DNA from 2 places in the Arthrobacter sp. P1_A5 genome. Region 1 is predicted to be linked to the other one. Evidence: predicted binding sites of a transcription regulator. Region 1 holds the regulator's gene; the other holds the start of a gene.
What was found. The regulator HspR, encoded in region 1, represses chaperone genes until heat shock. The targets are predictions, from matches to a motif close to AAGTTGAGTCNNNNNGACTCAACTT.
Positions count from the first base shown of each region.

Region 2: a site for HspR is predicted at 1,962-1,986, ahead of clpB (ATP-dependent chaperone ClpB). Genes of this name have one in related genera too.

Region 1 is NZ_JBFTZL010000003.1:7,579-14,391, forward strand. Features, by position in the region: gene AC1D1S_RS01585 (elongation factor G-like protein EF-G2) at 1-1,878, opposite strand, end outside; gene AC1D1S_RS01590 (hypothetical protein) at 1,970-2,368, opposite strand; gene AC1D1S_RS01595 (hypothetical protein) at 2,716-3,141, shown strand; gene AC1D1S_RS01600 (heat shock protein transcriptional repressor HspR) at 3,255-3,677, opposite strand; gene AC1D1S_RS01605 (DnaJ C-terminal domain-containing protein) at 3,693-4,676, opposite strand; gene AC1D1S_RS01610 (nucleotide exchange factor GrpE) at 4,944-5,615, opposite strand; gene dnaK (molecular chaperone DnaK) at 5,618-6,813, opposite strand, start outside.
Region 2 is NZ_JBFTZL010000030.1:17,347-21,637, forward strand. Features, by position in the region: gene clpB (ATP-dependent chaperone ClpB) at 1-1,929, opposite strand, end outside; gene AC1D1S_RS07365 (LacI family DNA-binding transcriptional regulator) at 2,463-3,521, shown strand; gene AC1D1S_RS07370 (MFS transporter) at 3,683-4,291, shown strand, end outside.

The sequences.
Region 1 (6,813 bases):
CCGGAGAGCCAGCGCCCCGGCCGCCTGGAAGGCAGCATCGGAGGAATCCACGCTGTGCGTCTTGCCGCCGATCAGCGTTACCTTGATATCCACTACCGGGAACCCGGCCGAGACGCCTTTCTGCATCTGGGCCCGCACGCCCTTTTCCACCGAGGTGATGAACGGCCCGGGAATCACGCCGCCAACGGTCTTGTCGACAAACTCGAACCCGCCGCCACGGTCAAGCGGTTCCACCTCGATGTCGCACACCGCGTACTGGCCGTGGCCGCCGGATTGTTTGACGTAGCGCCCGTGCCCGGCGGCCGGCGCGGCAAACGTCTCCCGCAGCGGCGTGATGACCGGGACGCTCTGCAGGTTCACGCCCTGGTCCCGCAGCCTGCCCAAGACGACGTCGGCGTGCGCCTCGCCCATGCACCACAGGATCAGCTGGTGGGTTTCGGAGTTGCGTTCCACCCGCAGCGTCGGGTCCCCGGCCGTGACCTTCCCCAGGTTCCTGGCCAAGGCGTCCTCGTCGCCGTGCGTGGCGGCTTCGATGGCGACCGGCATAAGCGGGTCCGGCATGTCCCAGGCGGCCACCAGCAGCGGCAGCTCCTTGGCCGAAATCGTGTCGCCGGTCTCGGCGGTGCCCAGCTTGGTCAGCGCGCAGATATCCCCCGCGACGCAGAACGGCACTGGCCGCAGTCCTGATCCCAGCGGCGAGTAGAGGTGGGTGACCCGCTCGTCGCTGTCGTGGTCCTCGTGGCCGCGGTCGGCCATTCCGCGGCCGCCCACATGGATGGCGGCGTCCTCCCGCACCACGCCGGAGAAGACGCGCACCAGGCAGACGCGGCCAAGGAACGGGTCGATCGTCGTACGGACCACTTCACCGAGCAGCGGGCCGTCGGGGTCGCAGCCGAGCGCCCCGGCGGGCACCCCGTCGAGGTCGGTCGCTGCGGGGACGTCGCGCTCCCCCGGCGTCGGAAACGCACGCACCAGGACCTCGAGCAGTTCCGACAGGCCGAGTCCGGACTCCGCCGAGGCCGGCAGCACCGGATGGAAGGACCCGCGGGCCACCGCCGTCTCAAGATCGGTGATCAGGACGTCGGGGGCGATTTCCTCGCCTCCGAGGTAGCGGTCCATGAGCGTCTCGTCTTCGCTCTCGGCAATGATCCCTTCGATCAGCGCGCCCCGTGCGGACTCCGCGGCGGCGAGTTCGACGCCAGTCGCGGCCCGGGTGGCCGGCGCCGGTTCCGCATCACTGTAGTCGGAGACCGTGCCGGTCAGCAGTCCCAGCAGCCCGGTGACGGGACCGTCGGCGGGGACCGGCAGGTAGAGCGGAAGGATGGAGTCGCCGAATGCCAGGCGGCAGCGGGCGATGGCGGCGTCGAAATCCGCGCGCGGATGGTCCAGGCGGCTGATGACCACGGCCCGCGGCATCCCGAGCCGCTGGCACTCGCTCCAAAGCGCCGTGGTCGCTGCGTCGACATCGTCGGTGGCCGAGACGACGAACAGCGCCGCATCCGCCGCCCGGAGCCCTGCCCTCAGCTCGCCGATGAAATCCGTATAGCCCGGAGTGTCCAGGAGGTTGACCTTGATGTCCCCCACCATCACCGGCACCACCGCGAGCGCCACGGAGCGCTGCTGCGCGATGGCGGAAGGATCCGAGTCGCTCACCGTAGTGCCCTCGGCGATCGAGCCCTTGCGGGTGATGGCTCCGGTGGCGGCAAGCAGTGCCTCGGTGAGCATCGTTTTTCCGGAACCGGAATGCCCCACGAGTGCCACATTGCGGACCTTGTCCGGCTGTTCCGGCGGGGCGACGCCGTTGGCGTCTGCCCGCCGGAGGTCAGACGTACCCCGGACCGGTCCCCTTGACTGCGTCTTGGCGCCTTTCGATGGCATGAGAACCTCCCGGCGTCGCATCCACTCGTGCCCTGCAGGGCCTTGTGTTAAGGATTGGACACCCTGGGACGCCCGGACAGCAAGGTCTTTTTCAGGCCGTGGCCGGAGCAACCAGGGACCCGGAGGCTGCCCGGTTCCGGAGCCAACGGCCCAGGGCCTTGCCTTTGCCCTTCCACCAGCTGTCCTCGTCGCTGCCATAGTGCCACCGGAAGATCACAGCGACCATGACGAACACTCCGGCCGCGACCTCGGGCCAAGAGCCGGAGGCGGCATCGAGGAGCACGCTGATCGCCATGACCAGGATGGAAGGCAGCGCAAGTGTCCGGAACCACGTGTTGGCGACGTACCGGCTGCGGGATCGCGGCACGGAGACCGCGCGGACGAAGTCGAAGCACAGGCAGACGACCACCAGGGCCTGCCCCAGGGACATCAGGATGTGCCCCGGCAGGGAGCCGGCAAACAGCACGGCCGCCTGGAGCCCCGGGCTCACGGCGTGCCCGTCAAAGCAGCCGGCCGTGAAGAATCGGCAGTGGACGGATCATACTCGGTTGAATCATGCATGCGATGCCCCCCGGCGTCTACGCTGCTCCTGCGCTGGCTCCGCGCCCGGGCTTCCCGTAGGAGCTGTAGGCGTGTCATGCCAGCCTTTTCTGACACTCCAATTCAACGCGCGGAATGGGCATGAAGTCACGCAAATGAGGTACCCGACTATCGGATGGTCGGGTACCTGATTGCGTTCCGGTGTACTCGGTTCGCTCCTGCCGCTACTTGCCCCGGCGGATTCGCTCCACAGCCCGCCGGCCGGCTGATCGGGCAAAAAACAGACTTCTTGCTCCGTTGCTCCTGGTCGGCACACCTGCCCGGCACCAAGCCAAGGGCGAACTCGTCAAGAATCCGCTCCTGACCGTCATCAAGAATGTGGTCAACACGGGCGTCCCGTTCATGGTGATCCTCGTATATATCATCGGGTTGCCGATCCTGCGCGACATGCTCGCCGGCGCCCAGGGCGCCTGGTTCTCCGAGCTGTTCCCCGCCAACACCCGGACCTCCGGGGCATCCATCGGATACCAGTTCTCGGCCGCAATCTCCGGCTTCATCCCCCTCATCGCAGCAGCCACGGCCGCGGCCTGGAGCTGGAGCGGCGTGGCAATCGTCTACATGGCCTGCGGAGCCATCGGACTCATCCCCGCCCTGCTCACCAGGGAAACCTGGGGAAACAGCGAACGCGCCGCCGTCGACCAGCTCATCGCCGCCAGCAAGTAGGCCACGGCAGCCCCCCACCGGACGGAACAACAGGACGGAACGACAGGACGCAACAACAGCTGTGCCCGGGACCACTGGTCCCGGGCACAGCTGCGTGTCCTGGCCGATGAGTCCTAGCCCATGCCCCTCGGCCGCCACACTACCAGCGCCTGCGACCGCGCCTGCGGACGCTTGCCGCGGGCCAGGCTGACGACGTCGCCGGCGGTTCCTGCGGCGAAGATCCGCGAATCGGCCCCTTGGCGGCGCCGGCCCAGCTCCTCAGTCAGTTCGCCGACCCGGCGCTGCAGGGCGGCCACCTGGTTCTCCAGCTGCAGGATCCGCTTGATGCCCTCGAGCGAGACCCCCTCCTGGGAGAGCCGCTGGACCTCGCGGAGCATGTTCACATCCCGCTGCGAGTAACGCCGCGACTTGCCCGGGGCACGGCTGGGCGAAACGATGCCCAGACGGTCGTACTGGCGCAGCGTCTGCGGGTGCATGTCCGCCAGTTCCGCGGCAACGGAGATGACGAAGATCGGCTGGTCGAAGTCGATGGCCATGGCTGGATCCCGTTCCTAGAGCCGGGCCTTGGCTGTCAGGCCCGCGCGGACGTCCTCATTGGCGGTGGCCGTGGCGAAGGCCTTTACGGCCTCCTCCGCTTCCTTGTTCAGCTTCCGTGGAACAGCGACGTCGATCGTCACCAGCAGATCGCCGGTGGCTTTGGCGTGCTTGACGCCGCGGCCCTTGACACGCAGGGTCCTGCCCGAGGGCGTCCCTGCCGGAACCCTGACCTTGACCGTGTCGCCGTCGATCGTCGGAACCTCGATGTCGGCGCCCAGGGCCGCCTCCGGGAAGGAGACCGGGACGTGGATCCGGAGGTTGTCGCCGTCGCGGACGTAGAATTCGTGCGGCTTTACCGAGACGGTGACCATGAGGTCGCCGTTGCCGGCGGGGGCGTACTGCCCCTTGCCGCGGACGCGGACCTTTTGTCCGTCCTTGATGCCGGCCGGGATGCGGACGTCGATGATCTCGCCGTCCGGTTCACGCAGGCCGATCGTGGTGCCGCGGATGGATCCGCCGAATGAGATCGAGGTCGACGCGGTGCGGTCCGAGCCCTTCTGCGGAGCCCGTTGGAAGGACTGGCCCCCGCCGCCGAATCCGCCGCCGCCGAAGAGATCTGCGAACTCGGGCGGAATGCCGCCGGCCGTGCTGTAGCCGCCGGAGTGGCGGCCTCCGCCGCCGGTAAAGAGGCCGCCGAAGAGGTCCTCGAAGCCAGCTCCGCCGCCGGCCCCGCCGCTTCCGCCAGGGGCAAAGCGTGCGCCGCCGCCCATGGCCCGGATGGCGTCGTACTGCTGGCGCTCATCGGGGTCCGAGAGCACGGAATACGCCTCGGAGATGTCCTTGAACTTCTTCTCCGACGCGACGTTCCCCGCGTTGGTGTCCGGGTGGTGTTGCCGGGCAAGTTTGCGGTAGGCCTTCTTGATGTCGGCGTCGGAAGCGTCCTTGGCGACACCAAGGATCTTGTAGAAGTCCTTGTCCACCCAGTCCTGGCTAGCCAATGGCGTTTCCTTTCAAAAGTCGTGCAGAGTGCGTTTCGCAGATGATGGGCCCCCGCCCCTTCGCGTGGTGGCCTGGTCCTGACGGACCAAGCCACCACGCTCCGACAGGCCCGATGCCATTCCCGGGGCCCATCATCTGCTTCGCGCTGTTTCTCAACTCACTTTAGGCGAGCAACACGCTGGCGCGGAGGCCGGATAGGGGGCGGCGGTGTGGAGGGCACCGCGAAGCGGGCACCGCCCCCTATCCGGCGGAGCGCCAGAGGCAACCTACGCCGGTACCGCCACGATCACCTGGGCCGCGCGGAGGACACGGTCGCCGGACTTGTAGCCCGAGCGCAGCACCTGGCTGACGGTGTCGATTTCGATATCCGTGCCGGGCTGCTGGATGAGGGCCTCGTGGATGGTCGGATCGAACTCCACGCCGGTCTCATCGATGCGGACCAGTCCGTACGTCTTCAGCGCAGCCTCCAGTTTGGCGGCGATCGCGGCGAAGGGGCCGTCCGCGAGGTCGCCGTGCTGGCGGGCGGCGTCGACGTCGTCCAGCACCGGGAGCAGGGAGTTCAGGACGCCGATGACGGCCATCTCCCCCGCCACGGCCCGGTCGCGTTCGACGCGCTTGCGGTAGTTGACGTACTCGGCCTGCAGCCGGCGGAGGTCATTCCTGAGCTCCTCCGCCGCGGCCGCGTCAACGCCCTGGGCTACAGATTCCGCGGCGGGCACCTCAACACTGTTGAGGATGTCCTCTGCCTGGGACAGGGCGTCCCCGGAGTCTGCCGCGGCAGCGGCGTGATCCTGGCCGGGGTGGCGGGCCTGGCCGGTCTTCGGATCAACCTTGCGGTTGTCGTGGATCACCGGCTTCTGCGGCTCGTTCTCCTGCTGTTCCGCGTCGCGCCGGCTCTCGGAAGAACCGTGCTCTTCTTCGTTACCGTGGTGCGGCATGATTACTTCTTCTCGTCTTCGTCAACGATTTCGGCGTCGACGATGTCCTCATCGGAACCGGCTGCCTGCTCGCCTGCGGGGGCACCCTCCGCGCCGGTGGCGCCGTCGGGGGATCCGGCGTGGGCATAGATGGCTTCGCCGAGCTTGCTCTGGGAAGCCTGCAGCTTCTCGAACGCGGTCTTCACGGCGGCGTCATCGGTGCCTTCGAGGGCCTTCTTGAGCGCGTCGACGTCGGCCTTGACCTCGGTCTTGACCTCTTCGGGCAGCTTGTCGGCGTTGTCAGCGATCAGCTTGTCCACGGAGTAGGCGAGCTGCTCGGCCGTGTTGCGGGTGTCGGTTGCCTCGCGGCGGGCCTTGTCCTCGGCTGCGTGCTCTTCGGCGTCGTGGACCATGCGGTCGATGTCTTCCTTGGACAGCGCGGTGCCGCCGGTGATGGTCATGGACTGTTCCTTGCCGGTGCCCTTGTCCTTCGCCGAAACGTGCACGATGCCGTTGGCGTCGATGTCGAAGGTGACCTCGACCTGCGGAACGCCGCGGGGGGCCGGCGCGATGCCGGTCAGTTCGAAGGTGCCCAGCGGCTTGTTGTCGCGGGTGAACTCGCGCTCGCCCTGGAAGACCTGGATGGCCACGGACGGCTGGTTGTCATCCGCGGTGGTGAAGGTTTCGCTCCGCTTGGTCGGGATGGCGGTGTTGCGCTCGATCAGGTGCGTCATGATGCCGCCCTTGGTTTCGATGCCAAGGGACAACGGGGTGACGTCGATCAGCAGCACGTCCTTGCGCTCGCCCTTGAGGACACCGGCCTGCAGGGCGGCGCCGACGGCGACGACCTCATCGGGGTTGACGCCCTTGTTGGGCTCCTTGCCGCCGGCCAGTTCCTTGACGAGGTCGTAGACGGCCGGCATGCGGGTGGAACCGCCGACGAGCACGATGTGGTCGATCTCGGAGAGCTTGATGCCGGCTTCCTTGATGACGTCCTGGAACGGCTTCTTGGTGCGGTCCAGCAGATCCTTGGTGAGGTCCTGGAACTTGGCGCGGGTCAGCTGCTCGTCCAGGTGGACCGGGCCGTCGGGGGTGACGGACAGGTACTGGAGGGAAACGTTGGTGCTGGAGGAGGAGGAGAGTTCCTTCTTGGCCTGCTCCGCGGCTTCGCGGAGGCGCTGCAGGGCGATCTTGTCCTTCGTGAGGTCGATGCCCTTGA
Region 2 (4,291 bases), on a different contig from region 1:
CGAATATTCGGACATGTCGATCCGCACCATCGCGCGCTCGTCGTCGAACAGGAAGTCCGCGAGGGACTTGGCGAGTTCGGTCTTGCCGACGCCGGTGGGGCCGAGGAACAGGAACGAGCCGGTGGGCCGGTTGGGGTCGCTGATCCCGGCGCGGGCGCGGCGCACGGCGTCGGAGACCGCGGCGACGGCCTGCTTCTGGCCGATCAGCCGCTCGCCCAGCACGTGCTCCATGTTCAGCAGCTTCTGGCTCTCGCCCTGGAGCATGCGCCCCGCGGGGATGCCGGTCCAGGCCGAAATCACCTCGGCGATGTCGTCGGCGGTAACCTGGTCGGCCACCATCTGCCCGGACTTGTCCGGCACGGCCGCTTCGGCCTCGGCGGCGGCGTTCAGTTCCCGTTCCAGGGCGGGGATCTCGCCGTAGAGGATCCTGGATGCGGTCTCCAGGTCCCCCTCGCGCTGGGCCTTGTCCGCGGCGGAGCGGAGCTCGTCAAGCTTGGCCCGCAGGTCGCCCACCCGGTTCAGGCCCGCCTTCTCGGCCTCCCACCGGGCGTTCAGGCCCGCGAGTTCCTCTTTCTTGTCCGCCATGTCCGCCCGCAGGGCCGCGAGCCGTTCCACCGAGGCGGGATCGGTCTCGCCGGCCAGGGCCAGTTCCTCCATGGTCAGGCGGTCTACCTGGCGGCGCAGCTGGTCGATCTCCTCTGGGGCCGAATCGATTTCCATGCGCAGCCGGGACGCGGCCTCGTCCACGAGGTCGATCGCCTTGTCCGGCAGCTGCCGGCCGGAGATGTACCGGTTGGAGAGCGTCGCGGCCGCTACGAGGGCGGAGTCGGAGATGGAGACCTTGTGGTGGGCCTCGTAGCGTTCCTTGAGGCCGCGCAGAATGCCGATGGTGTCCTCCACGCTGGGCTCGCCCACGTAGACCTGCTGGAACCGGCGCTCCAGGGCGGGGTCCTTTTCGATGTTCTCGCGGTACTCGTCCAGCGTGGTCGCACCGATGAGGCGCAACTCGCCGCGGGCCAGCATGGGCTTGAGCATGTTGCCGGCATCCATGGAGCTGTCCCCGGTGGCGCCGGCACCCACCACCGTGTGGAGCTCGTCAATGAACGTGACGATCTGCCCCTCAGAGTTCTTGATTTCCTCCAGGACAGCCTTGAGCCGCTCCTCGAATTCGCCGCGGTACTTCGCCCCGGCCACCATCGAGGCGAGGTCCAGGGCGATCAGCGTCTTGCCGCGCAGGCTTTCGGGCACGTCGCCTTCCACGATCCGCTGGGCGAGACCCTCGACGACGGCGGTCTTGCCGACGCCGGGCTCGCCGATGATGACGGGGTTGTTCTTGGTGCGGCGGCTCAGGACCTGGATGATCCGCCGGATCTCGGCATCGCGGCCAATCACAGGGTCCAGCTTGCCCGAGCGGGCGACCGCCGTGAGGTCCGTGCCGTACTTCTCCAGCGCCTGGAACGAGTTTTCCGGGTCCGCGTTGTCCACTTTGCGGTCGCCGCGGACGCCCGGGAGGGCGGCCAGCAGCGCCTCGTGGGAGGCGCCGGCCTGGCGCAGGAGCTTCCCGACGCCGTCGGTCCCGGCGGCAAGGCCCAGCAGCAGGTGTTCGGTGGAAACAAAGGCGTCCCCGAGCCGCTCGGCCTCGTTCTGGGCATTCTTGATCGCCTGCAGCCCTGCCCGGGACAACTGCGCCTGCTGCACGCTGCTCCCGGAGGTCGACGGAAGGGCCTTGATGGCGGTGCTCGCCTGGACGCTGACGGCGTCCGGGTCGGCGCCGGTGGCGCGGAGCAGCGCGACGGCGACGCCCTCCCGCTGGTCCATGAGGGCCTTGAGCAAGTGAGCGGGCTCGAGCTGCGGGTTGCCCGCGGTCGAGGCGTTCATGGCGGCCGCAGCGAGGGCCTCCTGGCTCTTGGTGGTGAATTTGGCGTCCAACGAGGGCTCCTTCCGGAATGGTCCTGATATCAAAGTTGAGTCTACATCGCTCAACTTTGAAATGAGGGAGGCTGGCTCCATGTTTGCCGACAGCGAAACGCCTGTCTAGGGCCGGCCGCCCGCGGCCACCCGGACACCCCCCGCCGCGGGACATGCCCTCACCCGCGCACCCCGCCGCGGGACATGCCCTCCCCCGCGCGCCCCGGGTGCGGGACATGCCCTCACCCGCGCACCCCGCCGCGGGACATGCCCTCCCCCGCGCCCGAAGAGTGGACATAGTGCCACTATGCCCAGCGCCCGGGTCCACGGCTGGACATGTCCCCCCGGCCCGGACGCCAACATTGGGCATGTCCCCTCGGGCCGGCCACAAACAATGGGCATGTCCCCTCGGGCCGGGCGTGAACAATGAGCATGCCCGGCGGCCCTTAGCCTGCGCGGCCCGCGTGAATGACTTAACGTTGCTTAACGATCGGCGGGCTCCTTACTGTAACTGGGGTCACAGCAAAACGAACCGACGCGAAGGAGGGCCGGACATGCACGAACACGCCATAAGCGCCACCGTCGACGGCCCCGTACCGCCGGTTTCGGCCGCTGCCGTTGCCCGCGCTGCAGGGGTTTCCTCGGCTGCGGTTTCCTACGTCCTCAACGGCAAAGGCGGCGTCTCGCCCGAGACCCGGCGCCACATCATCCACGTGGCGAACGAGCTCGGCTTCAGGCCCCGTAAGCCGTCGCAGTCAACCGACCCGCAGCGGACCCGGGTCATCGGGCTGATCCTGCCGAACATCATCAATCCGATGTTTCCGCGCTGGGCGCAGGGCGTCATTACGGCCGCGGCGGAGTCCGGCTACGAAGTGTTCGTCGCCACTACCCAGGACGATCCGGAGGTGCTCGCCCAGGTCACCTCGACACTCGCGCACCGCAACGTCGATGGCATCATCCTGGCCGCCTCGCTCCGGGACGACGCCACCGCGCTCCGCACGCTGAGGGCGGCCCGCATCCCCTACGTGTGCCTGTCCCGCAGGGCGGACTTCCTCGACTCGGATTTCGTCGGGATCGACGACGACGCGGCAGCCACCACGCTGATGCAGCACATGCTCAGCCACGGCTTCACCGAAGTCGCCACAGTGATCGGCCCCCGGTTCTCAACGGCCTCCCTGGCCCGCGAACAGGCGTTTGTCCGCACAGCCGCCGCGGCGGGCATCACGATCAGCGGCGACCGGAAGATCAGCACCAGGGTCAACAACGAGGGCGGCCGGCTGGCGGCAGGGCGGCTCTTCTCTGCCGAAACGCCGCCGCAGGCCGTGGTGTGCGGCAGCGACGAGCTTGCCATCGGCGTCATGGAATACGCCTTGTCGCGCGGCCTTCGCATCCCGGACGACGTCGCCGTCGCCGGCTGTGACGGGCTGCCGCACAGCCGCTCCGGGCTGATCAACCTGACCAGCATTGTCCAACCGCAGCAGGAAATGGCCAACGAGGCGTTCGCCATGCTGCTCAAACGCATCGATTCCCCGTCCGCCACCTACACCTCGAAAGTGTGCCGGCACCGCCTGCACGTCGGGCGGACGTGCGGCTGCACGCCTCCTGACAGCTGAGGCCGCGCCACGCGCGGGCCGACTCGTCCGCGGCCAGCCCCACCCGTTCCCGCGACCCTGACGAACCACGCGCCGCGCGCACTGCCGCCTACCTCCCGTTTGCCCTTTCCGCATGCCCTCCCTGACCACCTATCCCGCCAACGAGCCAAGGACCCCGACCCATGTCAGTTGTATCCGCAACAAAGAAGATGCGCACACCACAGGAAATCAACGGCGTGATCTTACGCCGCGTCATGCCGCTGCTGATCGGCGCCTACATCATGGCCTTCCTGGACCGCACCAACATCGGTATGGCCAAGGACCGGCTGGAGATCGACCTCGGCATCTCGGCCACCGCGTACGGCATCGGCGCCGGGCTGTTCTTCCTGACCTATGCCCTGTCCGAAATCCCGTCCAACCTGATCATGCACAAGGTCGGCGCCCGGTTCTGGATCATGCGGATCATGATCACCTGGGGCATCATCTCCGCCGGCATGGCCTTCGTCCAGGGCGAATGGTCCTTCTACATCATGCGGATGCTGCTCGGCGTGGCCGAGGCCGGACTCTTCCCGGGCGTTATGTACTTCCTGACGCAGTGGTTCGTGGTCAAGGACCGCGCCAAGGCCAACGGAATGTTCCTGCTCGGCGTCTCCATCGCCAACATTGTCGGGGCCCCGCTGGGCGGGCTGCTGCTGACCTTTGACGGGCTCGGCGGCCTGCACGGCTGGCAGTGGATGTTCCTCGTCGAAGGACTCCCGGCCTGCGTCCTCGCCTACGTCGTCTGGAAGAAG